Granulicella sibirica: one gene and its partners. The main gene of each other region encodes a partner of the protein of the gene in region 3 in a complex. Links are inferred from orthologs where the notes say so. Each region holds a gene or a part of one and is shown on either strand. Other genes may lie near its edges. The genes, in order: GRAN_RS12725, accB and accD.

Region 1 (9,475 bases), on a different replicon or contig from region 3:
GTATCTACTGCCGGATCTTGAGTTGCTGCTGAAGGAGACGCTGGGCGTCATCGTGTATCAGGAACAGGTGATGCAGATCTCGAACGTGCTCGCTGGGTATTCGCTTGGTGAGGCCGATCTGCTGCGGCGCGCGATGGGTAAGAAAGACCCGGCTGAGATGGACAAGCAGAGGAATCGCTTCATGTCCGGTGCCGCGGAGAAGAAGCACCCGAAGGACATGGCGGGGAAAATCTTCGATCTGATGGCGCAGTTCGCGGGGTATGGATTTAATAAGTCACACTCTGCGGCTTATGCTTTACTGGCATATCACACGGCTTGGTTGAAGACGCATTTTCCGGTGGAGTTCATGGCTGCGTTGCTGACGAGTGAAACGTCGAAGCCGGAGAATGTAGTGAAGTATATCCAGGAGTGCCGCGAGATGAATATCTCGGTGACTCCGCCGAACGTGCAGGTTTCGTCCACGGCGTTTACTCCTGTTGGCGATACGATTTTGTTCGGGTTGGCGGCGATCAAGAACGTTGGGCATAACGCAATTCAGTCGGTGATCGAGGTAAGGGCAGGTTTGCAGGCGGAGGGTAAGTCGGGGTTCACGAGCCTTTGGGAGTTCTGCGAGAAGGTCGATCTTAGGCTGCTGAACAAGCGGGTGCTGGAGTCGCTGATCAAGGCTGGAGCGATGGACTCCTTTGGCCGTCGAGCGCAGGTGATGGCGGCTCTCGATAAGGCGATGGAGCAGGCGCAGAAGGCCCAGAAGGATGCGGCTGCGGGGCAGCATGGCTTGTTTGGGATCTTCGATGATCTGCCTGTTGCCGGTGCGACGAAGGCGCAGGAGTTGCCCCCGGCAGCGGAGTGGGATGAGCATACGCGTCTGCAGAACGAGAAGGATGTTCTCGGCTTCTTCGTTTCGGGTCACCCAATGGATAAGTATCGGGAGAAGTTACGCAATATGAAAGTTGTCGATACCGCGACGGCGTGTGAGATGAAGCCGGAGCCGCAGGTGTTTCGGCGGGGTGGTGGAAACGACACGCAGAACGAGATCGCCATTGCTGGTGTGATCACCGGGCTTAAGGTGGCGAAGTCGAAGCGGTCGGGCGAGATGTACGCGCAGGCTTGCCTCGAAGATACAGTTGGGAAGATCGAGTTGATTGCGTTTCCGCAGTCGTACGAGAAGCTGGCGGAGAAACTGAAGATCGACGTGCCGGTGGTGGTGCGTGGTGTACTGCGGGGGGAAGAGGACTCGGCTCCGAAGCTGGCGGTGTCGAGTATCCAGGCGCTCGAGGATGTGAAGCTGAAGCTGCCGGAGTCTTTGCGAATCAAGATTCCGCTGCACGCGAAGGATGAGTCAATGCTGGATAAGCTGCATGCTATCTTCGTTGGAGCCCCAGGCAGGGGACGGCTTCTGCTGGACCTGGAAGAGCCGGGTGAGTTCTGCGCAGTGCTTGAGCCGCAGGATTGTATGGTATCGGCGGACCGGTTGTTTATCGATCGGGTGGAGGAACTTGTTGGCGCTGGCGGCGTGCGGGTGATCGACTAAGGAGGCGAGGCGATTCTGCTGCGGAGTTCAGAGGTTAAGGAAAAGGTCGTGAATACTCTCCGCGCGCTCGAAGAAGAGCTCTTCGAGCCTGCTGTCCGGAGGAACATAACGCGGCTTTCGGAGGTGCTCGCCGATGGATTCCGTGAGTTCGGGAGTTCGGGGCGTGTCTTCAGCAAAGCACAGATTATGTCGGAGCTGCAGCACGAATTGGAACGACGAATCTCGCTCTCGGAGTTTCGTGTGAAAGCAATTTCCAAGGACGCGGTGCTTGTGACTTACCGCGCGACTCGCGTTCAGGAGGGCCTGGCGGATGTTCACTCGCTTCGCTCGTCGATCTGGATGAAGCGCGAAGGGCGGTGGGAGATTGTCTTTCATCAAGGAACAGTCGTTCCCTAGCCAGGAACCTTCTCATGGATTTCGTGCGGGCAGTGAGCGTTCTTTATGCCTTCCTCATGGAGCGTGTTGCATCTTCATGGTGTCGTCCTTTCGGCGCACGAGGCTTTGGCCCGATGAAGATTGTCCATACAGAGATGGAACTGCGCGCGAGCGGAACAGAGCGGCTTCGCCGCGCGGCCGACGGTGCGAGACTGCATGCGCTGGCCCGGAGACTACGGCTCGCCGTTTATGTGGTGGTGCTTGTTGCCGCGGCGCTGCTCGTCGATTCTCTCTTGCTGAAGTAAAGCAGAGTTGTCAGTCAACATACGGAACGCGGTGGCAATCGAACTCTTGCACACCTTCAGACCAACAGCGGCTCCAGAACTTCGCGCCGCTGCACCAAGCTAGTTGCCGTGTTCCTGGCTGATACTTATGGCGGGACAGTCCTTTTCATAGACTTTTCAACTTCCGGGAGTGTTGCCGCCATGAAACTGTCCGAAGTGCCGAGCGGAAAAGAGACTGATCAACATCACTCCTGCTGCCACAGCGAGGACGTTGCTCGTCGATCGCACATCAAAGCTCCCGACCCTCAGTACGAGCACGTAACCGATGACCGCGTTGAACAATCCCCATAGAGCGTTGATGGTTGAGGATGAGAGTCCCTCTCCTGGCGGTTTTGCGAACGGGCTCTGGAACGGCTGTCCCATGGTGCCGCTCACAAAATGCGGGACGGCGTTTGCGAAGAAAATCCCACCGAAGAAGTACGAGACAAAATGAAGCCAGTTCACTTGATTAGAGTTCCTTTCGCTTATAGATCAGTAGCCGCGCAACGATGACAATGCGGAAAGAACTCGATGACAATCTCCCCAAGGTAACCACGGGTCCACGAAACCCCTTTTTATGGCCGACGGTTATGATTGGCAACCGGCACTTCTTCGATGCGGAGGCAGTCCACCGGCAGGCATAGCTTCACGAAAGCGGCTTATCGTCGGTGATTCGGTTGAGGAGACCGAGGGCTGCCGACAGCTTCTGCCTCTCCAGGGCTGAGAGCTTCTCGAGAATTGCGGTGGTGAGCCAATCCTGCTTTGCGGCGCGGCTTTCCCGAAGTAACTTTTCGCACTTCTTACTGAGCGACATCAGGGTCTGGCGACCATCTTTCGGGTCGGAGGAACTGCTTACCAAGCCTGCATTCTGCAGGGGGGTAACGATGGAGCTCATCGATTGGGGTCGCATTCCCTCGGCGCGGGCCAGACCTGACACTGTCACAGCGCCCTCCTTTTCAAGGCGAAGCAGGACCGAGATCTGAGATGGCGTTAGATCATCTCGCCCGCCCTGCTCGCGCATCCGACGTTTCAGTTTGCCCAGTGTGGTCCGAATCTCCGTCGCTAGATCAGACGCGAACTGGGATTCCGGGACTAGAGCCACCTTTCTCATATGGCGAGCGTACCATTTATACAGCTAATCTGTGCAGGTAAACTGTATTATTCGGATCAGGTCTCGCGTCATGAGAACCCTCTTTGGGCTCTCCCTCCTACTGATTCGCAGGTCTCCTTTGCAGCCACCGGCGGACGCGGTCCACACAAGGCTCAATAAGAGTTTGGGATCAGGCTCTTCGTTCCCGGGGCACCTCAATAAGCCATTTGTTTGGCCTTGTTTCGGCAAGTTGCGAGGGCAAGCACATTTTCGCGTGCCCTGACGGGCGAATATCAGGCTCGCGCTGACATACAATCAAAACGGTAGAGACCAACGATGGCAGAACACGAAGCGACACGCGTAACGCACACTCCCCCTGCCGCACCGGTTCCCGAGGCGTGGATTCGGACGGAGCTCGCACGGGACCCGCAACGCCCCTATCCCATGGACTTCATCGAAGCACTGTTCACCGACCTGAGCGAGCTCCACGGCGATCGTGCCTTTGGCGACGATCCGGCGATGATGTGCGGCATGGCGCGTTTTCACGGGGAAGCTGTGATGGTGATCGGCAACCTGAAGGGCCGCACGCTCAAGGAGCGGGTGAGCCGGAAGTTCGGGAGTCCAGAACCGGAAGGCTATCGCAAGGCGCTGCGCGCAATGAAGATCGCGGAGAAGTTTGGGCGGCCCATCTTTACCTTTCTTGATCTCGCGGGAGCATACCCGGGGATTGGAGCAGAGGAGCGCGGCCAAGGAGAGGCGATCGCACGGAATTTGATCGAGATGTCACGTTTGCGAGTTCCTACGATCGCCACGATCACGGGAGAAGGCGGATCGGGCGGGGCTCTTGCGCTTGCGGTGGCAGACCGTGTGCTGATGCTTGAAAATGCAATCTACTCGGTGATCTCGCCCGAGGGTTGCGCGTCGATCATGTGGAAGGATTCGAGCAAGAAGCAGCAGGCGGCTGCGGCGCTGAAGTACACGTCGTTTGATGTGAAGCGACTGGGATGTGTGGACGACGTGGTTCCCGAGCCGACGGGAGGAACGCAGAAGGACTTTCCGGCGGCCATGGGCATGCTCGACACGAGGCTTATGGCGCATTTGGACGAGATCCGCTCGATGCCTGTGAATCTGTTGCTGGAACAGCGTTACGAGAAGTTCAGAAAGATAGCTCAGTTTTATACGTCTTCCTAGAATGAGGGCGGTTCGCCCGTCCTCGTCTTGTGAATGTTGCATGCCGTGAACGGGCGTTCGGCGTCCCGGAGACTTCCTTCTTTGTCGTTGTTTATTACTCCAGATATCGCGTCGTCCCGCCTGCGTCGTCTACCGCAACTGCTTCTCTTTGCCGGGTTCGCAGCGTGGTATTACGGGTCGGACGCGCTCGCGTCACGAGCCGCGAATGGGTTCTCGGTCCGCTTCCGGCTTGGCCTCGGTGAACCCCTGCTGGAAGTGATCTTCCACCTGTTCCTGCTCGTCCTCGGCTTTGTAGCGCTCGAGACGATTGCTCGGCAGGCCGTGCCGCTTGGTGTCTTGATCGCGCTCCCCGTGCGGCTCACCTCGTATCGGGAGTGGGCGATCGGAGCAGCCGTAGCATGGGCCACAGTCATAGTGGCTCTGCTTCCGCTGATTCTTTCCGCGCGCTTGCATGCGCAGATCGAGTGGACGGGCCGCAGTCTGATCGCGACGATCCTGACGCTCGGCATGCTTTGGGTGGCCTCTCTCGCCCATGAGATCACCTTCCGGGGATACCCGTTCCGCTGCCTGATCGGAGCGGTCGGGGCAACGCCCGCCGTCATCCTCATGATGCTCGGCTCAGGATTCGCGGTCTGGCGCAACCCATACGCCCCACGAGCAGGGGTTCTCGCGGCGATGCTTATGACCCTCCTGCTTTCGCTCGGCTGGCTAAGGACGCGCGGCATCTGGCTTCCGTGGGGACTGCACTTTGCCCTGACGGCAAGCCTTGGCGTGCTGTTCGGTCTGCCGATCGCTGGCGTCTCGGACCTCGCTTCGATGGTTCGGGGAAGCACCCTTGGCCCCGACTGGCTTACAGGTGGAGATTTCGGGCCGAGTGCCGCGCTCTTTTCGCTCGTGGTCATGATCGGAGCGATCGTGGTTCTCGTCAGGGCGACCCGCGACTTTGCATGGGAGTACACTCACGCGCCGATCGTGGCCGGAGGATACGAAGTGGTCGTTGCCCCTCCAGCGGCCCATACCGCGATGGAACAGGCGACGGTGAAGAAAGCTCCGGCGCTCGTGCAGATCCTTCCATCTGCGCCTCAGGGCATCTCGGCTCCCAGGCCCGACACTCCGGCACCTCCTCCACCGATGCCGGATCGTCTGCACTGAAACCGTTTCGGGTCGAGTTGTCATCAGATCGTCAAATCCCGACAAAGGTCCTTGTCAAAAGGGTAGAAAAAGCGCAGCATTTCTTCACCGGTTCGATTTAGGTACTTTGTACAAGAGGTCTCGGCCATGTGGGTTCCCAGGGTTCTTCTTCTGGCGGCTGTTTTCTCCATTCCTGCTTTTGGGCATTCACAGGTGTTCGTGGTTGGGGAGAAGACCGCGACGGATGATCTTCCGACCGACTTCACTCCCACCGATCTTGCGCTTCCATCGGAGAGGTTGAGCGAGCGCGGGCGCAGGGGCCTAGTACGGGATCTCAATGCGGAGCAAGGGTTTGCCCATCGGGCACTTCCGCTCGGTAAAGGGCTGACGCTCATGGCGAACGGCCCGCTGCAGCAGACGACGGCCGAGTACAAGAAGATGATCTACACCAAGGGTGAATCGGTCGCGCCGGGCGATCGGGTCGTGATCACCGCGCTCGAGATCAAAGGCGATCGGCTCATCATTGATCTCAATGGCGGCCCGTATGCGAAGCATCGCTTCCTGAGCCATATCCAGTTTAACGACAACAACGTTGCGCAGAATCAGCAGCAGGCGACGGGTTCGCGTGTGACGCTTGCATTCGAGGGCGGCATTCCGGAGATCACGGCACCCGAGGTGAAGGCTCTGCTCTCGCCCGTGATCGATTTCGGGGTGAAGTCGAGCGTGCAGGCCTATGCGGACACTCTTCCGAGTCCGGTCAAGAAAGCCATCGCGCAGCACGACGTGCTGGTTGGCATGGATCACCGTATGGTGCTGGCCGCCCTGGGCGCTCCAGAGAGCAAGGTCCGTGAGCATAGCGGGGATGATCCGTCGCAGGCTCGATACGAGGAGTGGATCTACGGCGAGGTGCCGAAGACGATCAAGTTTGTGCGGTTTACCGGAGACCGTGTCACCCAGGTGAAGATCGCGGCGATGGGAAAGCCGATCGAGATTCACGACAAGGACGAGATGTCGGGGTTCCAGCCGCCGGACGCGACGCATGAGGTCGTGATGGCGGATGCACAGCCTGGCGAGGAACGGGCGCACATCCACCAGGCTCCGCCTACGCTCCGGAAAGAAGGCGAGGCTGCTCCGGCGAACGCGCAGGGTAAAGTGCAGTTCCCGGATGAGAAACCGCAGCCGATCCCTGCCACACCGCGTGGAGATTCGGGGGAGATGGGGTCAGCTCCGATGGGTTCGTCCGCACCGACCCCGATGGGCTCCGCTCCCATGGGTCCGACGCAGGTTGGTCCTGGCTCAGCCGCTCCTACTCCGGTCGGGCGTGGTGGCACAGCATCCGAACCGCAGTTGCTTGGGCAGGTTACGCCGTAGGTCCGGAGCTCTGAGGCCTCTGCTGGTGTAAACTAGGTGTTGCGTGACCGCAAGCCCTCGAGCTTCGCTAGCCGGGCTGCTTCGTGCGCATTCGCTTTGCATGCGGAAGTCGCATGGCAGGCGCAAAACGGACACAGATTTGATTCAGGGAGAGTTACACGATGGCGAAGATTGCCAAGACCGGCGACCGTAAAAAGGTTATGGATACCAACAAGAGCACGGATTGTCCGAAGTGCTCCAAGCCCACACGTATTGTCAAGCGCGTCAAGGATCGTGAACGCAGCATTCCGGGTGGTGTGTATATTTCGTGCTCGGCGTGCGACTTCTTCGAGAAGCTCTAAGCGTTTTAGTTCGAGACGTTTAGTGATTGGATGAGGCCCGGTGACGGGCCTTTTCTGCGTTTGCGCCATGCCACAAAGGTGGACGGTACCTCGGAACGGGACATCGATGAAAATCTATCCAAACGACTTGACGATCGTGTCTTCGGGTGGGCAGACTCCATATCGAAGGCAGGTACCCGTTTTATGCTTAGCAGCACAATCAAGCTTCAGACACTCGTTGAAAAAACAGCTTCAAACGAATTCACTCCCTCTCCCAGCTTTACCCGTCCGACGTACTTGATGTGTCCTCCCCAGTGGTACGACGTCGACTACGTGATTAATCCATGGATGGCCGGAAATCTACACCGTCCCTCGCGGGATACGGCGTTTCACCAGTGGAAGAGTCTCTACCAGAGCCTGCAGACGGTTGCGGATGTGAGGCTTTTACAGGCTCGTCAAGGTGCCCCAGACATGGTATTCGTCGCGCATACTGCGGTTGTTCAGCACGGCATCGCGGCCGTTTCGAGCTTTGCGCATCGGGAGCGGCAGGCGGAGGAGAAGCACCTGCGGGAGTGGATGCGTGCGCATGGGTTCCTCGTCTGGGAGACTCCGAGAGAGACGGCGTTCGAGGGAGAGGGGGATGTTTTGTTTGATGATCAGGGACGACGGCTCTGGGCTGGTCATGGATCGCGGACGTGCCTGCAGAGCCATCGGCATGTGGCGGATGCGTGGCATGCTCCTGTGACCTCATTGCATCTTGTCGATCCGCGGTTCTACCACCTCGATACCTGCTTCGCTCCGCTCTCCGGCGGGTTTCTGCTTTACTTTCCGGCTGCGTTCGATGCTCCTTCGCTGGCAAGGATCGAGGAGGCTTATCCAGCGGAGAAGAGGATCGCGGTCAGTGAGGCAGAGGCGATTCAATTCGGGTGCAATGTCCTAAACGTTGGACGGTCAATCTTCATGGGGTCGGTGAAGTCGAATCTCGCGCAACGCCTTGGAATGTCTGGATTTGAAGTCACCGAGCTTACCTTGTCGGAGTTCGTCCGGGGCGGAGCTTCAGCGAAGTCACTTGCGCTTCGTTTGAGTGATACCGGGGTTACGCATTCGATCGCTGCATGATCGAGGGGGCGCCCCACTCCCCCTATGCAGCATTCGATTTCTTTTATTCGTCTTGACGGGTTTTCTAGGGTTGCTCAGACCGAGGCGATCTCGGCGAGGATAACGCGGGCAGTCTCGGCCGGGTTCTGAGACTGGGTAATGGGGCGGCCTACGACGAGCATTGAGGCTCCGCTTTGGATGGCTTCGGCGGGGGTGGCTATGCGTCGCTGGTCGCCGGTCGGGGAACCCGTAGGGCGGATTCCCGGGACGACGAGGTAAGGTATTGCGCCGAGAGTCTGACGGATAGGGGCGACCTCCTCGGCTGAGCAGACGAGGCCATCAACGCCGCAGGCGGTGGCGAGATGAGCGAGGCGGAGGACCTGGGTGGCGGGGGTGTCGTGGATGCCGATGCCGGTGAGCTGGGAGGTGTCCATGCTGGTGAGGACGGTGACGGCGAGGAGGCGGGGGCTGTTGACGTTTTCTGCGGCTGCCTCGGCGGCGGCGCGGAGCATGGCTTCGCCACCGGCGGCGTGGACGGTGAGGAGAGAGGCTCCGGCGGAGGTGACGGTGCGGATCGCCCCGGCGACGGTGTTGGGGATGTCATGGAGTTTGAGGTCGAGAAAGACGTTCATGCCGCGGTTGCGGAGAGTTTCGATGAGCGAGTTACCGGCGGCGCAGTAGAGTTCGAGGCCGACCTTCATCCAGCGGCAGGAGCCTTCGAGCGAGTCGACGAAGGCGATGGCCTGGGCAGCGGTGGGGAAGTCGAGTGCTACGGCAAGGCGGTCGGCGGCGTTTGGGGCGGTGACGGCTGCGGCGTGAGTTGGCTGGGGAGCGGCGATCATGTAGGCCTCCGATGGGGTCTTGATGATGATACCGGGTGTGTTCGGTGTGGTGGTGCTTCAGGGCTGGAGAAGAAGGCCGTACCTCAGCGGCTAAAGCCGCGCTGCTCCCTGGCTGTCTGTGGCGCGGCTGAAGCCGTAGCCTTAGGCGAGACGGCCCTTCCGACGAGCGGTTCAGTCGAGATTGAGGGGCGAGGCCGTGCGGG
Region 2 (9,440 bases), on a different replicon or contig from region 3:
GGGGAAGTAGTTTGGGCTGACGAAGTTGATGCGGACCTTCTGGTCGTCGTTGGTGGGCTTGCCGAGGAATTGGACTGCCGTCTCCCAGCCGTTGGCGGGCGGGGTGGCGTTGGTGGAGATGGCGGTCATGGTGACGCCGGGGACTTCGGAGATCTTCTTCTGGAGCTGGTTGAAGTAGGTGGAGCGGGCTTCCCAGGTGGGGTAGGTGTTTTCGTGGACAGGGATGCCGACGGACATGACGTTGTGCGGGTCGTAGCCGAGTGGGGCGTGCATGATCTTGAGGAAGCCCTGGATGGAGGCTCCGGCTCCCGCGAGCAAGAGAAGAGTGAGCGCGATCTGGGTGGCGATGAGGGCGTTGTTGGTGGCTTTGCCGGAGAGGCTTCCGGCTACCTTGCGAGAGCCGGACTGGATGATCTCGCCGATGTTGGGGCGAGAGAGCTGAAGGGCGGGCCAGAGTCCGAAGAGCACGCCGGTGAGGAGAGCGAGGACGACGCTGAAGGCAAGGACGGGGATGTCGAGGCGGATGGCGGCTTCGTGGGGGAAGGAGTATTCGGGGAGTTGCTTGATGATGAAGGCGAGCGAACGGTAGGCGAGGAGGATGCCGAGGGCGGCTCCGGTGGCGGAGAGGAGTACCGCTTCGGTGAGCATCTGGCGGATGAGCCGGCCACGGGTGGCTCCGATGGCGACGCGCAGGGCAAGTTCGTGCCGGCGGCCGGCGCCGCGCGCGAGCAGGAGGATGGAGACATTTCCACAGCCGATGGCGAGGAGGAGCACGACGGCGCTGAAGAGGAGATAAAGGGTTCCGCCGAGGTTTTGGACGGTGTCCTCGTTGAGGCCGTAGAGGCGGAACTTGTAATGGCCGCCGGTGGGGAAGTGCTTGGGGGTTTCTTTCTGGAACTGCTCGATGAGGGGAGCGATGGCCTCGGTGCCGGCCTTCAGAGAGATGCCGGGTTTGAGACGGATGCCGACGTAATGCTCGGCGACCTGGTCCTGCGTGATCTTGAGGGGAAGGTAGACGTCGCCGTCATCCCAGGTGAAACGCGGGTTTGCGACGCCGACGATGGTGTAGTTCTTGCGGACGAGCTGAAGAGTGTGGCCGACGACGGTAGGGTCGGAGTTGAAGTGGCGCTGCCAGAACTTGTAACCGAGGACAACGACGGGCTGTGGATCCTGGCCGTCGATGGCGTCGGCGGGGATAAGGCCTCGGCCGTAGAGGGCGGGGACGCCGAGGAAGTTGAAGGCGTTCGAGGAGAGGAAGCTGCCGTTGACGTCTTCGGGGAGGTCGTGGCCGGTGACGGTGAGACTCCAGTTGTCGGTGATGAAGGCGTCTTCGACGGCGGGGGATTTGCGGAGCTGTTGCCACTGCGGGAAGGAGAGGTTGGCGCCGCGGTTGTCGGTTGGGCTCTGCTCGAGGCGGAGGTGGGCCATGCGCTCGGGTTTGGCATAGGGGTAGGGGTCGACGAGGATGGCGTGGACGACCGAGAAGACGGCGGTCGTGGCCCCGATGCCGAGCGCAAGGGAGAAGATGGCGGTGAGGGCGAAGCCGGGGCTCTTGAGGAGCTGACGGATGGAGAAGCGGAGGTCCTGGAAGATGCTCTTCATGTGGGTGCCCCTGGAATCGCTGATCGTAGCAATAACGTACGGATGCACGTGCGTCGCCGTTGCGAGTGCCTGGTTTCTTCTTTGTTTTCGCAATCGATGCGATCGACGGTGGCCGGAAGTGAGATGGGCTGACCGCGAATGGACAGCGGATCTCTGATTCCAGGGAATTTTGGGCAGAGAGATCGCAACGAATCGGAGGCGGCAAGCACCATCCTGTATCCGATCTCCAAGGCGGATACCTGATAGAAGAAATGAGGTTTGCTATGAATGAAGGACGTTTCATCATTATCGGTAACATTGGCAGCGATGCCGGGTACTGGGTTTTCGACGGTCACACGTTCCGGCATGTTGGCGGCTGGCCTCCGTTCGAGCAGGCGGAGTTCAAGGAGGCTCTGACGATCCTGGGCGCGGCGAGCCGGTTGAAGACGACGGGGCTGTCGGAGAGGATTGCCGAGACGGTCTCGGGGTTTGTGAGGCGGCAACTGGAGACGCATGTTACGGCGAACCAGGTCGACACCGGGCTCCCTGTCGTTGTGGTGATGTCGGCCTAGATGCATGGCGCGTGAGGGCGAGGACAGCTCGTTGTGAGCATCGCCCTGGCGCGGCGTTTCCCCGGAATGGTGGGCTCCGTGTGCAAGAATCATCTTGGAAAGATGCAAGGATGATGATGCCGAAGAAGCCGATTGTTCTGACGATTCTGGATGGGTGGGGGTACCGGGCGGAGACGCACGGGAATGCGATTGCAATGGCGCGGAAGCCGGTGTACGACGGGCTGCTGCGGGATTATCCGAACACGCTGCTCAGGGCGAGTGAGCACTTCGTGGGCCTGCCGGATGGGCAGATGGGGAACTCCGAGGTGGGGCACCTGAACCTTGGGGCGGGACGCATCGTTCGCATGGACATGACGCGGATCGATACGGCCATCATGACGGGGGAGTTCTTCGACGATCCGACGCTGGTACGGGCGTATGAGCTTGCCGGTCAAAAGGGCAGGGCGCTGCACCTGATCGGGCTGCTGTCGGATGGCGGCGTGCATTCGCACCAGAGGCATCTGTATGCGCTGCTGCGGATGGCGGCGAAGCACAAGTTGAGCGAGGTTTACGTCCATGCGTTTATGGATGGGCGGGACACCATGCCCACGAGTGGGGTGGGTTATCTGGAGGAGTTGACGCAGAAGTTTGCGGAGTATGGGGCGGGGCGGCTGGCTTCGGCTTCGGGGCGGTACTTCGCGATGGATCGGGACCTGCGGTGGGAGAAGGAGAAGCAGGCGTTCGATGCGATGGTGACGGGTAAGCCGGAAGGTGGGGTTTACCAGGATGCGATTGCGCGGGTGCGGGAGTGTTATTCGAACGGGGTGACGGATGAGTTTGTGCCTCCGTTTACATGTGTGGGCGGGGATGGGAAGCCGGTTGGGCTGATCGAGAATGAGGATGTTGTTGTCTGCTTCAACTACCGGGCTGACCGGGTAAGGCAGGTGACGCGGGTGTTGACGCGGCGGTCTGGGCTGACCGCGGATCCGGTGGGGAGCCAGGGGCTTGGGCTGCCGAAGGGGGCGGAACTGGATGAGGCTATTCCGCTGAACACGGTTCCGGTGGGGCTGCATTACGTCTGCATGACGCAGTATGACAAGAACTTCAAGCTGCCGGTGGTGATTCCGGCGGAGTCGATGGATAACCTGCTGGCGAACCTGATGGCGCAGGCGAATCTGCGGAACCTGCGGGTGGCGGAGACGGAAAAATACGCGCACGTGACGTACTTCTTCAACGGCGGGATCGAGAAGCCGTTTGCGGGGGAGGATCGGGAGCTTGTGCCGTCACAGAAGGTGGCGACGTATGACCTGGCTCCGGAGATGTCGGCGGCTGGGATCGCGGATGCGGTGATCAAGGCAGTGAACGATACGGCGTTCGACGTGGTGATCGTGAACTTTGCCAACGCGGACATGGTGGGGCACTCGGGGATGATGGAGCCTACGGTAAAGGCGGTTGAGACTGTCGATACGCAGTTGGGGCGGATCTATCAGGCGGTGAAGCAGCATGGGGGGGCGTTACTGGTGACGGCGGATCATGGGAATGCGGAGATGCTGATCGATCCTGTGAGCGGGGGGCCGCATACGGCGCATACGACGAATCCGGTGCCGTTTTTGCTGGTTACGGATGAGGGGCGGAAGGTTTCGGTGCGGGATGGGGGGAGTCTGCGGGATATTTCGCCGACTATGCTCTCTCTGCTTGGGTTGCAGAGGCCGGATCAGATGACGGGTGGGGATTTGCGGGTGGTGGCGGGGTAACGGAAGACAGCCGCAGATTCCCTTCGGGAATGACAACCAGAGAGGCAAGAGCGGATGCAGGTCCTTCGACTTCGCTGCGCTTCGCTCAGGATGACAGGTTTGTGATTGGGGAGTTTTGAGGCTTTCGCGAGGGAAGGGCATCTGAACGGCATGGGGTTTTTGCAGCGAGCGAAGAAGGTGGGTCGGAAGTTTGAAAATCCGGTCCCGACGCAACTGGGTGGGTTTCGGTTGATGGTGAAGCTGCTTCCGCTGTACTACGCGAACCGGGAGCAGAAGACTCCAGCAGAGCCAGTGGGGCCGTTTCGGACGGATGCTTCGGCATACGACATGCTTCCGGCGAGTGGACTGCGGGTGACGTGGTTCGGGCATAGCGCTTCGCTGGTCGAGATCGACGGTGTGCGGGTGCTGATCGATCCGGTTTGGGACGAGCGGGCGGCGCCGGTGCAATGGTTCGGGCCGAAGAGGTTTTTTCCGCCGACGCTGCCGCTGGAGAGGCTGCCCCGGATCGATGTCGTCCTGATCTCGCACGATCACTATGACCATCTTGGCAAGGGAACGATCCGGCGATTGGCACGGCTTCTGCCTGGCGTGCAGTGGGTGACGTCGAAAGGCGTGAGCGCTAGCCTGAGGAAGTTCGGCGTGGCGGCGAGTTGTATCACGGAGCTTGATTGGACGGAGAGTGTCGCGGTTGGAGAGTTCTCCGTCACGTCAGTGCCCTCGCGGCACTTTTCCGGAAGGGGAATGACGAACCGGAACGAGACGCTTTGGGGATCGTTCGTGCTCAAGGGACCGAAGCACACGGTGTACTACGGAGCTGACTCGGGGTGGTGGGACGGTTTTGAGGAGATTGGGAAGGCGTATGGGCCGTTCGACCTCACGATGCTCGAGATCGGGGCGTACCACCCGCTGTGGGGGGATATCCATCTTGGTCCGGATAACGCGGTGAAGGCGTTCGAGGCTCTGGGCGGCAAGGGGCTGTTTATGCCGATCCACTGGGGGCTGTTCGACCTGGCGCTTCATGGTTGGAGGCAGCCAATGACGCGGCTGCTGGAACTGGTGTCAGAGCTGGGAACGATGGTCTGGTCGCCCGAGCCGGGGCGTCCGACGGAGGTCGTTGCCGGGACCACGGTCCAGGCGGATTGGTGGCGCGGGTAGATTTGGCTTGTGTGCCTGTGCAAAACGGGGTACAACGGGGTGACTGAGTGACTGAATTCACCCTAGGGGGCTTCGATGGCAGGGACGGTACAGATGATGGTCCGCGAGGTAATGGATATCCGGCAGGCTTCGGAATATCTTGGGATCAGCGGGGATACGCTGTATCGCTATGCTTCGGAAGGGTTTATCCCGGCATTCAAGCTTGGGAACCGGTGGCGATTCAAGAAGAGCCTGCTGGATAGCTGGATGGTGGAGAAGAGCGGGAAGCGGGCCGAGGTGGAAGCTCCGACGCCGGTGGCCGTGGTGGAGAAGAAACCGGTGCGGCGGGCCCGGTAGAGCAAAGCGAAGGCAGACGCAGATTCCCTTCGGGGATGACAACCAAGAAGACAACGACAAGAGCAAAGGCTGCTGTCTGGCTACCTGCGTTCCAACTTTCCCGCGATGGTACCGCGCGGGAAAGATGGGGCACCCTTGGGTTCGTGGCAGTCGAAAGGCCCAGGTTGACGCTATGTGGCTCTCTGCAGTGTGAAGACCGTCAGCTCCGGGCGGCAGTTGAATCGGAACGGGACACCTACCGAGCCTACCCCCCGATTGACGTAAAGCTGCGTGTTGCCGAACTGGTAGTGACCCATCACGTACTTGCGGCCCATGGGCGGCAACGCGAGGGGACCGAGGAATGGGACGCGGACCTGGCCGCCGTGGGAGTGGCCGGAGAGCATATAGTCCACGAGGTGCCCGTTGGGGTAGACGACGAGGTCGTCGGCGAAGTCGGGCGCGTGGGCCATGAGGATGACAGGGCCATCGGGCTTGGGCGGGATGGCGAGATCCAGGTTGGGATGACTGGTCGAGGGGTCCAAGACCCCGCCGATCCAGAGGCGCTGTCCGTCGCGCTCAATGGGTACATAGCGATTGTTCAGCACGGCCAGATCATGGTCGTGGAGGACGCGCGTGATGAACGAGGCTCCGACGGTGCAATCGTGGTTGCCGAGGATGCCGAGGCGCTGCGGGCATTGGATGGCACTGAGTTCCTGGGCGCATGCGTAGATGGCGTGCTCGGGAACGATGCGCGGGGGGCCGTGGGTGATGAAGTCGCCGGTGATCAGAACGAGGTTGGGGGCGAGGGCGTTGATCTCGGCGATGATCCGGCGGAGGTAGAAGGGCTCCGTGTACTCCTCGTAGTGGATGTCGGAGAGCTGGACGATGCGGAAGTTCTGAAACGCGTCGGGGAGATTGCGGATGACCATCGGGAGGTGGGTGATCTCGAGGTCGTGCCGGACGTACTCGCCGGAGTAAAGGGCAAGGGCCGCTGCGGAGAAGCCGGTGACCTGAAGGAAGCGGCGGCGAGTGAGGTGGTTGGTTGGGCCTGCCGTGCTGCGGGGCGCCGGGGTTGGCGACAGGCGATAGGGGGCGGCGGGAGGCATGGTTCATTTTAGCGGGTGGGCGGTTACGGCTAGGTGGGATCGCGGCGTGTCGCTAGAATGACATGGATGAATTACAAGCGAAGGCAGAGGTTGGCGGTTCGGCGGGTGGGCACGGATATTGAGGCTTTGTTGATCACGCACCTGCCGGATGTGCGGTATCTGTGCGGGTTTACCGGATCGAACGCGGCGCTTGTGCTCGCTGGCGCGAAGGCTGTGCTGTTTACCGACGGGCGCTATACGGGGCAGGCGAAGGCCGAGGCTGTCGGGACGAAGGTCGTGATTGCGGCGAAGAATGCGGTGATTGCCGCCATCGAGTGGTTGGAAGCGGCCGGGTTGGGACGGTGCGGGTTCGATGAGACGCAGACGACGGTGGCGGCGCTTGGGCGGATGCGTGGCGCGCTTTCGAAGTCGGTGAAGGCGAAGGCGCGGCGGGAGATGTTCGTGGAGGTTGGGCCTGTGGTGGCCAGGATCCGCGAGGTGAAGGATGAGGACGAGATTGCGATCATCCGGCGGGCGGCGGCGCTTGGATGCGAGCTGTTTGAGCACATGCTTGGGTTCATCGATGGTGGGATGACCGAACTCGCGGTCGCGGCGGAGCTGGAGTATCGGGCTCGTCTGCGCGGGGCGGAGGCGATGAGCTTCGAGACGATCGTGGCGAGCGGGGGGCGGTCGGCGCTACCGCATGGGCGGGCTTCGGGGGCGAAGATTCCACGGCGCGGCTTTGTGACGATGGATTTCGGCGTGGTGGTGGACGGCTACATGTCCGACATGACGCGGACGGTGCATATCGGGCGGGCGAACGTGGCTCGGAAGGGCGTTCCGGGGGAGCGGGACGTGTATGATTCCGTTCTGGAAGCGCAGGAGGCGGCGGTTGCGGCGGTCGCGCCGGGCGTGACTGCGGGCGAGGTCGATGAGGCGGCTCGGAGTGTGTTGCGGAGGGTGGGGTTGGATGGGTATTTCAGCCACTCGACGGGGCATGGGGTTGGGCTGGAGATTCATGAAGGGCCACGGCTTGCGGCGAAGCAGACCCAGGTGCTTGCAGCTGGGATGGTCATTACAATAGAACCTGGCGTTTATGTGCCGGAAGCTTTTGGTGTGCGGATCGAAGATATGGTCCTGGTGACGGCTGCGGGTGGAGAGGTATTGACCCCGAGCACGAAGGCCTGGATCGAGCTGTAACGGAATTGCGCTACTCGCGCGGGAGAGATGATGGACGGAAACAATCTGGATGAGTTGCGGGAGCTGATCGAGTTCCTGAAGGCGAATGAGATCGCCGAGTTTGATATGGAGCGGGCGGACCTGAAGGTTCGGATCAAGTTTGCGGGAGAGGCCCCTGCGGCACCCGCGGTTTCGGCTTTGGATATGGCGCAGTTGAGCCGGCTAATGGCTTCGGCAGGGGCTGCGGCTCCGGTGGCTGGTGCTGCTCCGGTTGCGGCTGCGGTTGCTCCGGCTCCAGCGGTGGAGGCTCCTGCTGCTTCGGTCGAGGAGAAGGTGCACGAGGTGAAGTCGCCGATCGTCGGGACGTTCTATGATTCGCCCTCGCCGGGTGCTCCTGCCTTTGTGAAGGTCGGGGACATCGTGGAAGTGGGGCAGGTGCTGTGCATCGTGGAAGCGATGAAGCTGATGAACGAGATTGAGTCGGATGTCGCGGGCGAAGTGGTGAAGAGGATCGCCTCGAGCGGACAGCCGGTGGAGTATGGGCAGGCTTTGTTTGCGATCAAGGCCAGCTAAGAGCAAATGCAGATTCCCTTCGGGAATGACAACCAGAAAAACAAAAGCAATGGCGGGCGCGTTGCGGGAACGGTACTTAGAAGGCTTCGGTAGGCATGTTTCGTAAGGTATTGATTGCAAATCGCGGGGAGATTGCGCTGCGGGTGATCTCGGCTTGTAAAGAGATGGGGATCCGCACCGTTGCTGTGTATAGCGAGGCGGATCGGAATTCGCTGCACGTGCGGTTTGCGGATGAGGCGATCTGCATCGGGCCGAACCGGAGTGCGGATAGCTATCTGAATGTTCCAGCGGTGATTTCGGCGGCGGAGATCACGGATGTGGATGCGATTCATCCGGGGTATGGGCTGCTGAGTGAAAATGCGAACTTTGCCGAAGTTTGCCGGGCTTCGAATATCAAGTTCATCGGGCCTCCTCCGGAAGTCACTCGGATGATGGGTGAGAAGTCGACCGCGCGGCAGACGATGAAGAAGGCCAAGGTGCCGATTCTGCCGGGATCGGACGGCGTGATCGCGGACGAGAACGAGGCGCTGGAGTGGGCGAAGTCGGTTGGGTATCCGGTGATCCTGAAGGCGGTTGCGGGTGGCGGCGGACGCGGGATGCGGATCTGCCGGAGCGCGGCGGAACTGCCTTCGATGTACCAGCAGGCGACGACCGAGGCTGCGAACGCGTTCGGCAACGGCGATATGTACATGGAGAAGTTCATCGAGAAGCCGCGGCATATTGAGTTCCAGGTGCTGGCCGATGAGCACGGCAACGTGATGTCTCTGGGCGAACGGGAGTGCTCGATCCAGAGGCGGCACCAGAAGCTGATTGAAGAGGCTCCGAGCCTCGCGATTACGCCGAAAGTTCGCGAAGAGCTGGGCAAGGTCATCAAGAAGTCGCTCGAGAATATCGGCTATTGGAATGCGGGCACGATCGAGTTTCTGATGGATGAGGACGGCAAGATCTACTTCATCGAGATGAACACCCGTATCCAGGTAGAGCACTGCGTTACGGAGATGGTGACCGGGATCGACCTGGTGAAGGCGCAGTTGCGCATTGCGGCGGGGGAGAAGCTTTCGTCGATCATCACGTCGCCGGTGGAGATTCGTGGGCATGCGATCGAGTGCCGCATCAATGCCGAGCATCCGGAGAAGTTCACGCCGTCCGCCGGGCGGATCACGGCTTATAACGTTCCGGGCGGAAACGGCGTTCGCGTGGATACGGCGCAGTATGCGGAGGGCGTGGTGCCCCCTTACTACGACTCG
Region 3 (9,478 bases):
CTGCTGAGTGAAGAGGCCGGCGGCTACGAGCGCCTGTCCTGCCGGGGTGAGCTGGTTGGCATGGGTGTTGTTGAAGTTCTGGATGAAGGCACCAAGATTGGTTGGCTTGACGCGATGCATGTAATCGCCCGGGAGGGTTCCGGGAACCAGATCAGCCACTGTACCGTCACCGGTGACGTCGGTCTGGAAGATGTTGCCGGTGGTGAGCGGGTTGTCGAGGAGCAGGGTCGTCGGCGCAGCCGAGCTGAAGTGGCCGACGATGCCGATCTGCGGTCCGTACTTCATGGTGAAGGAGCCGCCGAAGGATACCTGGTGCTTGTGGTCGAGGTTCGCGCGACCGATGTAGGCGTTCGGGTTGTCGTTATCGTAGGAGAGACCGCTGAAGAACTGGTCACCCGTGGAGTTGTTGCTGCTGCTCACGATACGAGACAGGTTATAGGACACCTGGATATTGCCGCGATCGACGAATTTGAACGGATGCGACTTGGCCTGACGGAAGACGACCTGGAGAGCGTCGTAGCCAGAACGGCCGATGGGCTGAAGGAATGCACCTGAACCGAGCAGCTGATTCTGACCAGGGAAGGCAGCACCGGTGTTTGGGGTCACACCATTGAAACCAGCTGACAGCCCGCCATTGAAGTTCGCACCGGAGTCAAGACCGTTGCCGGCGAAAGACTGCAGTATTCCGTTGCCGCCCAGGATGTTGGCGCCACCGGCACCCTCGCCAGCTGCTGCAATGGTGCAATTGATGGCAGCCTGAGAAGAGCCACCCGCGCAACCCGCAGCCGCCGTTGTTGCGGCAATGGCATTCTTGGCCGCAGTGACGTTCAAGTAGCGGGAGGCCCCAAGATGGTTCAGATCGGTCTCTTGCGAGATCTTGATGGTGCTGTTGTGGATGTAGTCCGCACGAAGGATCGCGCCCTTGGCGATCTCATGCTGGATGCCGAAGTTCCACTGCTGCGAGTAAGGGGTTTTGTAGTTGGGGGCGTAGATGCCGGCGGCATCGAGCGTCTGCCCGATATAGGCGCCGTTTGCCGAGGTAGCGTTTGCAGCGCTGTTCTGCTGGTAGAGCTGCTGAAGGGCGATTGCATACGGAGCGGCTGAGGCAACTGAACCGGAGCAGATCGATGCGATGGAGCGAGTGACCCCGCCGACCGTCGCGCTGTTTACTACGGTTCCGTCGGGCTGCACGAAGTTTCCCGACGCGCAGATCGATTTGTCGTTGAAGAAGGCGCCTTGCTTGATGACGCCGGTGCGGGCGTTGGTGGTGTTGTTGAATACGTCTCCCTCGAAGAAGATGCCGTAAGCGCCGGTGAGCACGGTCTTGTGGTTACCCGGGGCGTACGCGAAGCCAATTTGAGGAGCGAAGTTTCCGTAGGGCTGGTGGACGTGACTCTGGGTGAAGCTGGGGTTATAGGCCGAGAAGAGTGGCGTACTGCCAGTGCAGGGAAGAAGGCTGGGATCCAACGTACTGCTGATATCCGAGCAGTTGGGGGTGGCAAGGTCCTGGTTGGCGCGACCGGTGTCGACGCTCCAGCGGACGCCGGCGTTGAGGGTAAAATTCGACGTGAGCTTGATGGTGTCACTGATGTAAGCGCCTTCACGCCAGTCGCCCACTCCACCACCGATGAGCCCGAAGCCCGAGTGCTCGGTGAAGAATCCCAAGCCGTTTCCAAGTACGATCGAGCTGGCATGGTAGCCGTTGATGGCATCGGTCGGATCGCCAATGGCGGTTCCGGAGGTCTCGCGGATGCGCGGCGCGAGTCCGAAGAAGGCCGCGAAGCCGCCACCCTGGATACGGTTGAGGCTGTAGCCATACTTGAAGCTTTGACGGCCCTTAGTCCAGCTTCCGTCATAACGGAACTGCTTGTCGGACTGGAAGGTGCCTTGTGGGGCGAGGTCGTTCGGCCCGGTGTAAAGGTTCTGAACGACGTTCTCGAACGTGATTCCAGGCAGAAGGTTGAAGATACCACCGCTCGCGTCGGAGATCAGGTTGTGGAACTTCTCATAGGAGCCGCGGAAGGAGTGGGTAAAGCGACCGGTCTGGAAGTCGGCACCACCGGCGATGCCCGGGGTATTGTCACGATTCGCATAGCGCTGGAAGCCGTCGCCGAAGGCGCTGGCGACCGAGTTTACGTTGTAGTTGCCACGTACGAAGTAGTGACCGCCGAGGGGACCGTTATAGTCCAAGCGGACAACCGAATAGGTTTCCTTGTAGGGAGTGGTAAGGGATAGGCCCTGATACTGCGGAAACTGGGATCCGATCGAGATCGGCGTGGCGCTGTCCTGCTTGATGCGTTCGATGTTGCCGAAGAAGAAGAGCTTGTCCTTGAAGATGGGGCCGCCGGCACTTCCACCAAACTGGTTGCGCTGGAAGGGGGCCTTCTGGCCCTGAACATCCGCGAACACGGCGCGGTAATCCTGGAAGTTGTAGAAGGCCTGGCCGTGGATGCGGTTGGTTCCGCTCTGGCTGGCGACGAGAACCTGCCCGGTCGAAGTGATATCGCCCGAGACGTCCTGCGTCGAGCGGTTGAGCTGGAACTCGGAGATGGAACCCTGCGAGACGTTGAAGATGGTCGTGCCGACGGTTTCGTCCGTGATGTCCTGACCATCGAGGAGGATACGGGTGGTACGTCCAGAGACGCCGCCGACCGAGATAGCGGAATAGCCGGCCTTGGTGGGATCGAAGCTCTCACCCGACTGGAGGATGACGCCCGGCTCGATTTGCGCGATGTCGAGGAAGTTGCGTCCATTGATCGGCAGGTGCTGAATCTGCTCGTTGGTGAGGACGTCGGAGACTCCTGCCTGCTCGGTGTTCACCTGAAGCTCGCCGGCGGTGACCTCGATGGTCTCGCTCGACTGTCCGACGGACAGCTTGAAGTTACCGCTGGTCGCCGTACCGGTACGAACCACGGTGGTGACGACGAGCTTCTGGAAGCCAGGCGTGCTGACGGAGACTTCATAGGTGCCAGGGTTCAGCGGTCCGATGCTGTAAAAGCCCGCCGAGTCGGTGGTGATAGACCGGGTGAACCCGGTATCGATACCGCGAATATCGATGGACGCTTTGCTAAGAACCGCATTGCTGGGGTCGGTGATCGTACCCTGGATCGATCCGCCGTTCGTCGATACCGCCTGGGCGAAGCTTATCGGCGCTGCTGGCCCGAAGCTGACGCCAAAACTCATTGCTGCCGCTAAGGCCAGAGGAAAGAACTTCTTCATCCTATGTTTCTCCGTGTGAGCACCGGCGCTCGTGATGCGGTGCTTCGGTTATGTTTCCGGTAGGCCCGCGTATGGTAACCCCGAAAAGTTTGTGGATTGTCTGTAGTTGGACTTGCAACTTTCGTGCCATTCTCCAAACTGTCACAAACGGCTTGTTTTCAGGTTTATTGCAGCCACGCGATGCGTCGGATATGAATTTCTGTAGAAAAACGGGAAAAGTGACTTTAGTGCTACGTTTGTATGGATTTTGGCGGAGACGGAGATGATGGAGATCGTTCAGAGCTGGATTGCGCCACGCACCACGGAACGGGCGGCGGCGGGGGGCGATCTGATCGCGGATTATCACCAGCGGAGCGCGCGCTATTGCCCGTGCGAGCGGGAGTCGTTTTTGGATGAGGGGGCGTTCTGGGGCTGGGTGGAGAAGCAGGGCGGCCGGGGAAGGACGTTTATCGTGCTGCTGGATTCGCGGGGGAAACAGATGTCGTCGGAGGCCTTTGCCGAGAGGCTTGGGCGGCTTCGGGATGACGGGGTGAGGCGGCTGGTGCTGGCGATCGGGCCGGCGGACGGGTGGACAGCGGCTTCGCGGGAGAGGGCGGATCTACTGCTGTCGTTTGGGCTGATGACGCTTCCGCATCAATTAGCGCGGGTGGTTCTGGCGGAACAGGTGTACCGGGCGCTCACGATCCTGGCGGGGCATCCCTATCATTGTGGGCATTAGGCGAATCAGTCTGCCGCCGGTTTGCGGCCCTTGTTGTGGCGGACGGTGTGCTCTTCCACACATTTGTCGGAGACGAAGACAGGGTTTGGGCACTTTCCGGCGGCGGCGCGGGTGAAGGACCGATAGAGCTTGGAGACGTCGACGCGGCCGTTGTGCAGTTCGCGGTCCATGGCCGCGTGCATGGCGGAGATGAGTTCCTCGCGGAGTTCGTTGAAGACTTTGTCTATATAGATGTAGGGCACGAGTTCTCCGCGTCCTCAAGGAAGGAACGCTCTGCCTAAGCCTACCAGTGAGGTGATCGGGCGCGGGAGGCGGCGCGCCGGTACAATGGTTGGAGCTTTGCGGAAGGCAATGAAGCAATGACCTGGTTCAAACGAGAAGATCACGAGATCATCAACGACTCCGAGAAGACGGTACGGACGGAGGGTCTCTGGATCAAGTGCGACAACTGCCGGAAGATCCTGTGGAAGGCCGATTTAGAAGCGAACCTTCAGGTCTGCATGTACTGTGGGAAGCACTTCCGGATCGACGCGCGGAGCCGGATCGAGATCCTGATGGAACCGGGTTTTGAACTGGTTGACCTGGAGCTGAAGTCGACGGACCCCCTGAACTTCTGCGATCTGAAGCCTTACAAGAGAAGGCTGGCGGAGGCGCAGGAGAAAACCGGGTTAAATGATGCGATCGTGAATGCAATCGGGCAGATTGGCTCCCACGACGTTGTGATGAGCGTGATGGAGTATGGGTTCATCGGCGGAAGCATGGGAGCGGTCGTTGGGGAGACGATTGCCCGGGCTATCGATCGGTCGCTGGCGACGTCGAATCCGCTGATCATCGTTGCAGCCTCAGGCGGAGCGAGGATGATGGAGGGGATCGCGTCGCTGATGCAGTTGGCGAAGATCTCGAGCGGGCTTGCCCGGCTGGATGACGCGAAGATTCCCTATATCTCGGTGATGACGGATCCGACTACCGGTGGCGTTACAGCGAGTTTTGCGATGCTTGGGGATTTGAATATCGCGGAACCGGGTGCGCTGATTGGGTTTGCGGGGCCGCGGGTGATCGAGCAGACGATCCGGCAGAAGCTCCCGGAGGGGTTCCAGCGGTCGGAGTTTCTGCTGCAGCATGGGTTTCTGGATGCAATCGTGCCGCGCAAAGAGATGAAGGGGTACCTCGCGCAGGCGCTGGACTGGATGGCTCCGAAGGCTTAGGCATGATTTAGGGCGCAAAAGGAGGCGAGAGCTTATGCTCCCGCCTCCTTTTGTTTGTAACGGATTGCTAGTGGGTGGTATCCGCAGGGCCGGTGGCGTTTGGGTAGATCCCTTCGATGGGCGCGGAGAGCTGCTTCTCGTTTTCGGGATGCGGAAAGGGCTTGCGGGGCATCATGGCTTCGCGTTCGGAGGTGTTGTAGAGGAAGATGGCTTCGACGACGGCTGCCTCCTCAAGATCGGTGGCGTGGAGACGGTCGACGGTATCCATGTTGGAGTGGTGGGTGCGGGTAGCGTAGTCCATCGGATCCTGGATGAACTGGAAGCCGGGGAGGCCGACGGCGTCGAAGGCGAGGTGATCGGTGCCGCCGGTGTCGCGCGTGGTGATCGTGGAGACCCCGAGGTCGGCGAGCGGGGCGATCCACTGCTTGAAGATGGGCGCGATGGCGAAGTTGCCCTGGGTGTAGACGCCGCGGACCATGCCTGTGCCGTTATCGAGATTGTAGTAGGCATCGAGAGTCTCCCACTCTTTTGTCGTCTTGAGCGGGCCGTGGTTGCGGCTCATGAAAGAGGGTGTTCCTGCCGGATCGGGGGTCCTGGAGGGCTCGAAGTCACCGAAGTGAGTCTTCACATAGCCCAGGGAGCCGTAGAGGCCCTGCTCTTCACCGGACCAGAGAGCGATGCGGATGGTCCGGCGGGGCTTGATGCCGAGCGTCTTGAGGATGCGGACGGCCTCCATCGCTACGACGGAGCCGGCTCCATTATCAGTAGCGCCGGTGCCGGAGATCCAGCTATCGAGATGGCCGCCGACCATGACGACCTCATCCTTCAGCTTGGGATCGGTACCGGGGATCTCGGCCACGGTATTGAAGCCGTGCTCGTGGTCACCGGTGGTCTTGGTCTCGATGTTGAGCTCGAGGGTGACTGGAACCTTGTTCTGGAGGAGACGGCCGAGGCGGTTGTACTGCTCGACGACCATGACGGCGTTGGGGATGGTGACGGCGTTCTCGCGGGTCTGGGCCCCACGGATGAGGTTGGCGCCGTTGTCGTCGAAGATGATGCCGGTTCCGCCGCCGCTTGAACCATCGCGGGAGGGAGTGATGATGGCCACGACACCTTCATCGACCATGAGCTTGAGGGCCTTTGTGCGTAGGGCGGCGAGGCGGAGACGTTCTGCGATGGGATAGGCTCCGGCACGCGAAGCCTGGGGGCCCTCCATCTCCTTGAGCTGCTCGGGGGTATAGCGGGTGAAGAGCGGATCGGTAATGTCGGGCGTGGCGCGCATGGCGCCGAGAAGAACGATTTTGCCGGAGAGCTTGCCCTTGAACTTGTCGAGCGAGGCTTCGTCCTGAAGCTCGACGTAGACGGCGTCGGCGGTGATTGGACCCTTGGTGGGCGGCGACCATGGGGCGGCCTGGGCCCAGAGCGGTTCGGGATCGGGCGAGACCATACGGACCCAGGTGTTGATCTGCTGCCAGCCCATGCCGAACTCGCCCCAGTCTTCAAGGTGCGCGTTTTCGAGGCCGATCTTAGTCAAGGTGTCGCGGGTCCAGGCGTTGGCCTTGGCCATATTCGGCGAGCCGGTGAGGCGCGGACCGATGCCGTCATTAAGAGCTCCGGCGAATTCCATTACGTGCGAGTGGCGGAGGCCTTCTTCGCGTATGCGCTGGTACATGGTGAGGTCGAGGCTTTCCTGCGCGGGCTGCGGGCCGTAGGCGCTTTCAGCCTTCTTTTCGGCCTTGGCGTCGAGCGACTTTTTCTGGGCGGGGAGAAGCGTGGGGAGGGTGAGGCAGGCGAGCGTGGCGAAGCAGATGCTCCGATGCACGGCGGAGCGGGCGATGGACATTTCGGGTCGAGCCTCCAGGCAGATGTCGTGGAGGCTTGAGGATAACAAAAGAACGTGGGGTGAATATCCGGTTTGAATCAGGCGCGTCGAAGCTGGCGGCGTGCCCAGAGGGTTCCCAGGTAAGCGTAGGCGATGAAGAGAACGACGACGCCGATGGGGAGGCCGAAGCGCTTGTAGGCGAAGGAGTAGTCGATCGCGTGGCTGCCTGCGGTGTTGTACACAAGAAGCGAGATGATGCCGACGAAGGTCGCGGCGAAGAAGGCGGCGAAGCCTGTTGCGGTTGCCATGAGGAGGCTGGTGAACCAGCCGAGATCGCCGACGGGAACACCGAAGAAGTATCCCTGGCCGGAGAGACGGGGTGTGGGAGAAGCGGGTCGGGTTTGCTTGCTCGTCTGAGTCGGGGTCATAGGGCTACCTTCTTCTACAGATAGAATACCGCTCATGGCAGAGGGTTTGGACAACGGGTTGGTGCGCGCGATCGACGTGGCGCGGGATGTGATTTTGCGGCACGCGCCGAATGGCGTGGCTTTTGGTGTGTACGGCGATTCGGGGCTCTCCGACCAGGAGCTCGAGAGGCTTGTTCAGGCAGTGCCGCTTGAAGTCGCCGGGAAGCTGGGGTTGAAACAATACTTTTTCGTGCCGCTTGCGATGAATGCCGGGCGGAGGGGTGGGGATGCCGAGACGATGATCGCGCCCACCTATACGACTGAGCTTGCGGATGATGCGATCTGCCATCGGAATGTGAAGCTTGGGCCTTCGGTGGATGGGGTTTTTCTCTCGACACGGCTGCTTGGGGACAAGTTTGCCATTGCTTTCGAGCTTTTTATCAACGTGGGACATGGGTTTGTTGAGGTTGCGGGGGTTCCGGCGGCGTTTGCGGAGCTTTGCTGGTCTCAGGCATTGGCGGATGTAAGGGGCGAGACTAGCCAGGATTCGTGGGAGAGCCGGGGGCTTGCGCTCGCCGAAAAAGGCAAGGTGGACGAGAAGGCCAAGGGCGAGTACATCGAGGCGGCGTTCTCGGATGGGCTCGCGATTTACCTGCTTTCGCTTTCTGTCGACTTCGACTATTCGGAACTGCGGGAGAGAGAGTACCCGCTGCTTGCGCCGCAGGCTCTGGCGGAGCGGCTGCGGCTTGTGGCGAAGCTGTTTCCTCCGAATCCTGGGTATGAGTTCGCGATCAAATATCGGCGGCGGGCGTAAGCCTCAGCGAATGCTGGACATGGCTGCGCGGAAGAGAGACTCGAAGTCGGCGGCGGATTCGGGGTGGCGGGCGATGGCACCTTCGATGGCCTTCTGGGCGGCGGGGCGCGGGTAGCCTAGGTTGACCAATGCCGAGAGGGCGTCTTCGGCGGCGGGGCCGTAGTGGGTCGTGGTGGTGGTTTGTGGAGTGGCGGAGGGGTAGGCAAGGTCGTCCAGTTTATCTTTCAGCTCCAGGACGACTCTTTCGGCAGTTTTCTTGCCGATTCCGGGGATTTTTGTAAGGGTTGCGTGATCGGAGCCTCGGATGGCGTTGACGAGGCGTTCGGGGGCTATGCCGCTCAGGACCGTAATTGCCAGCTTCGGGCCTATGCCTGTGATCGTCAAGAGCTTCTCGAAGAGGCGTTTTTCGTGCAGTTCGGCGAAGCCGAAGAGGGCTAGCTGATCCTCGGCCACCCTGGTGTAGATGTGGAGAGCTATCTCGCTCCCCTCGTTGGGGATTGAGGTAAAAGTCGTGACGGAGATGGCCACTTCGTAACCTACGCCGGCGCATTCGACGATTGCCTGGTTGGGGGATTTGGTGAGAAGGCGGCCGCGCAGGTGGGCAATCATGCGTCTTAGTGTACGTTTTGGTTCGGCAGGATGTGGGCCATTGTGCGGTAAACGTGGTTAGCCGTTGCGACGAATGGCTTCGAGGACGTGCTCGACGGCCTGGTCCTTGAAGTGGGTCAGGTTGTGGACCTCGGCCGCGTGCTTCTCGATGACGGGGAGCATCTCGTCTTCGGAGTTTCCTTCGAGCTGCCAATTGCAGTCGTAGCCTACGTCCTTGCAGTGGAAGTGCTTCTTCGCGGCCATGGATCACCTCTTTGCGGGTGAGATGCCGGGTGGGGCGAACGTCTCCGCGATGATGTTGATGGGCCGGTAATGTGGGCTGGCGCTATTGGAGTAGGCGGTTCTGGTTTCGGTTTTTCAGGTCCTGGAGGAGGGCTTCGACCTTGTCTTCGCGCTCCATGTTCTGGAACTGGTCTTCGAGGGTGGGCTCGGTGAGGAGGGCGTTGTGGGCGGCGTTGGTGGATTCGGTCTGGGTGATGGTGGTGCGGAGGCGGTTGAGGGTGGTGGTGGGGTCTTGAGCGCCTGACGGGGTAGCCTTCTGGATGGCGCGGGCGCGGCGGGCGCGGGCGATCAGGAGGTCGGTCTCGGTGCGGGTCTCGGCTAGTTTTTGCTGGAGGCGGTTGTAGGCGGCGCGGAGGTTTTCGGTCTCGGTGGTTTGATCCTCCAACTGCTGGGTGAAGCCCT

Evidence for each region.
Region 1: the proteins of accD (region 3) and GRAN_RS12725 are in contact, whole or in part, in a solved structure (PDB 8UXZ), measured with the Escherichia coli proteins. The link is inferred for Granulicella sibirica from one-to-one orthologs.
Region 2: the proteins of accD (region 3) and accB are in contact, whole or in part, in a solved structure (PDB 8UXZ), measured with the Escherichia coli proteins. The link is inferred for Granulicella sibirica from one-to-one orthologs.

What each region holds. Positions count from the first base shown.
Region 1 is NZ_RDSM01000002.1:409,567-419,041, forward strand. What follows is about bases 2,767-5,582. They hold GRAN_RS12725 (acetyl-CoA carboxylase carboxyltransferase subunit alpha), read left to right. Parts: upstream 2,767-3,655; coding sequence 3,656-4,510; downstream 4,511-5,582. Other genes in these bases: GRAN_RS26185 (MarR family transcriptional regulator), read right to left, coding at 2,876-3,340; GRAN_RS12730 (CPBP family glutamic-type intramembrane protease), read left to right, coding at 4,592-5,582. Outside these bases: dnaE (DNA polymerase III subunit alpha), read left to right, coding at 1-1,531; GRAN_RS12705 (nuclear transport factor 2 family protein), read left to right, coding at 1,580-1,927; GRAN_RS12710 (hypothetical protein), read left to right, coding at 1,942-2,211; GRAN_RS12715 (hypothetical protein), read right to left, coding at 2,368-2,694; more of GRAN_RS12730, read left to right, coding at 5,583-5,662; GRAN_RS12735 (hypothetical protein), read left to right, coding at 5,789-7,012; GRAN_RS12740 (Rcat domain-containing protein), read left to right, coding at 7,174-7,353; GRAN_RS12745 (dimethylarginine dimethylaminohydrolase family protein), read left to right, coding at 7,633-8,451; pyrF (orotidine-5'-phosphate decarboxylase), read right to left, coding at 8,526-9,272. UniProt on the Escherichia coli protein: Component of the acetyl coenzyme A carboxylase (ACC) complex. First, biotin carboxylase catalyzes the carboxylation of biotin on its carrier protein (BCCP) and then the CO(2) group is transferred by the carboxyltransferase to acetyl-CoA to form malonyl-CoA.
Region 2 is NZ_RDSM01000002.1:250,034-259,473, forward strand. What follows is about bases 6,652-9,432. They hold accB (acetyl-CoA carboxylase biotin carboxyl carrier protein), read left to right. Parts: upstream 6,652-7,671; coding sequence 7,672-8,193; downstream 8,194-9,432. Other genes in these bases: GRAN_RS11970 (M24 family metallopeptidase), read left to right, coding at 6,652-7,641; accC (acetyl-CoA carboxylase biotin carboxylase subunit), read left to right, coding at 8,289-9,432. In the rest of the region: GRAN_RS11940 (ABC transporter permease), read right to left, coding at 1-1,602; GRAN_RS11945 (hypothetical protein), read left to right, coding at 1,866-2,153; gpmI (2,3-bisphosphoglycerate-independent phosphoglycerate mutase), read left to right, coding at 2,267-3,886; GRAN_RS11955 (MBL fold metallo-hydrolase), read left to right, coding at 4,037-5,041; GRAN_RS11960 (helix-turn-helix domain-containing protein), read left to right, coding at 5,117-5,377; GRAN_RS11965 (metallophosphoesterase), read right to left, coding at 5,548-6,462; more of GRAN_RS11970, read left to right, coding at 6,529-6,651; more of accC, read left to right, coding at 9,433-9,440. UniProt on the Escherichia coli protein: This protein is a component of the acetyl coenzyme A carboxylase complex; first, biotin carboxylase catalyzes the carboxylation of the carrier protein and then the transcarboxylase transfers the carboxyl group to form malonyl-CoA.
Region 3 is NZ_RDSM01000001.1:1,898,859-1,908,336, forward strand. Bases 3,401-6,219 are described here. They hold accD (acetyl-CoA carboxylase, carboxyltransferase subunit beta), read left to right. Parts: upstream 3,401-4,296; coding sequence 4,297-5,142; downstream 5,143-6,219. Other genes in these bases: GRAN_RS07935 (23S rRNA (pseudouridine(1915)-N(3))-methyltransferase RlmH), read left to right, coding at 3,482-3,937; GRAN_RS07940 (hypothetical protein), read right to left, coding at 3,943-4,179; GRAN_RS07950 (M20/M25/M40 family metallo-hydrolase), read right to left, coding at 5,210-6,219. In the rest of the region: GRAN_RS07930 (TonB-dependent receptor), read right to left, coding at 1-3,219; more of GRAN_RS07950, read right to left, coding at 6,220-6,985; GRAN_RS07955 (hypothetical protein), read right to left, coding at 7,063-7,392; GRAN_RS07960 (hypothetical protein), read left to right, coding at 7,427-8,185; Holliday junction branch migration protein RuvA, read right to left, coding at 8,189-8,794; GRAN_RS07970 (DUF1059 domain-containing protein), read right to left, coding at 8,852-9,037; GRAN_RS07975 (PspA/IM30 family protein), read right to left, coding at 9,120-9,478.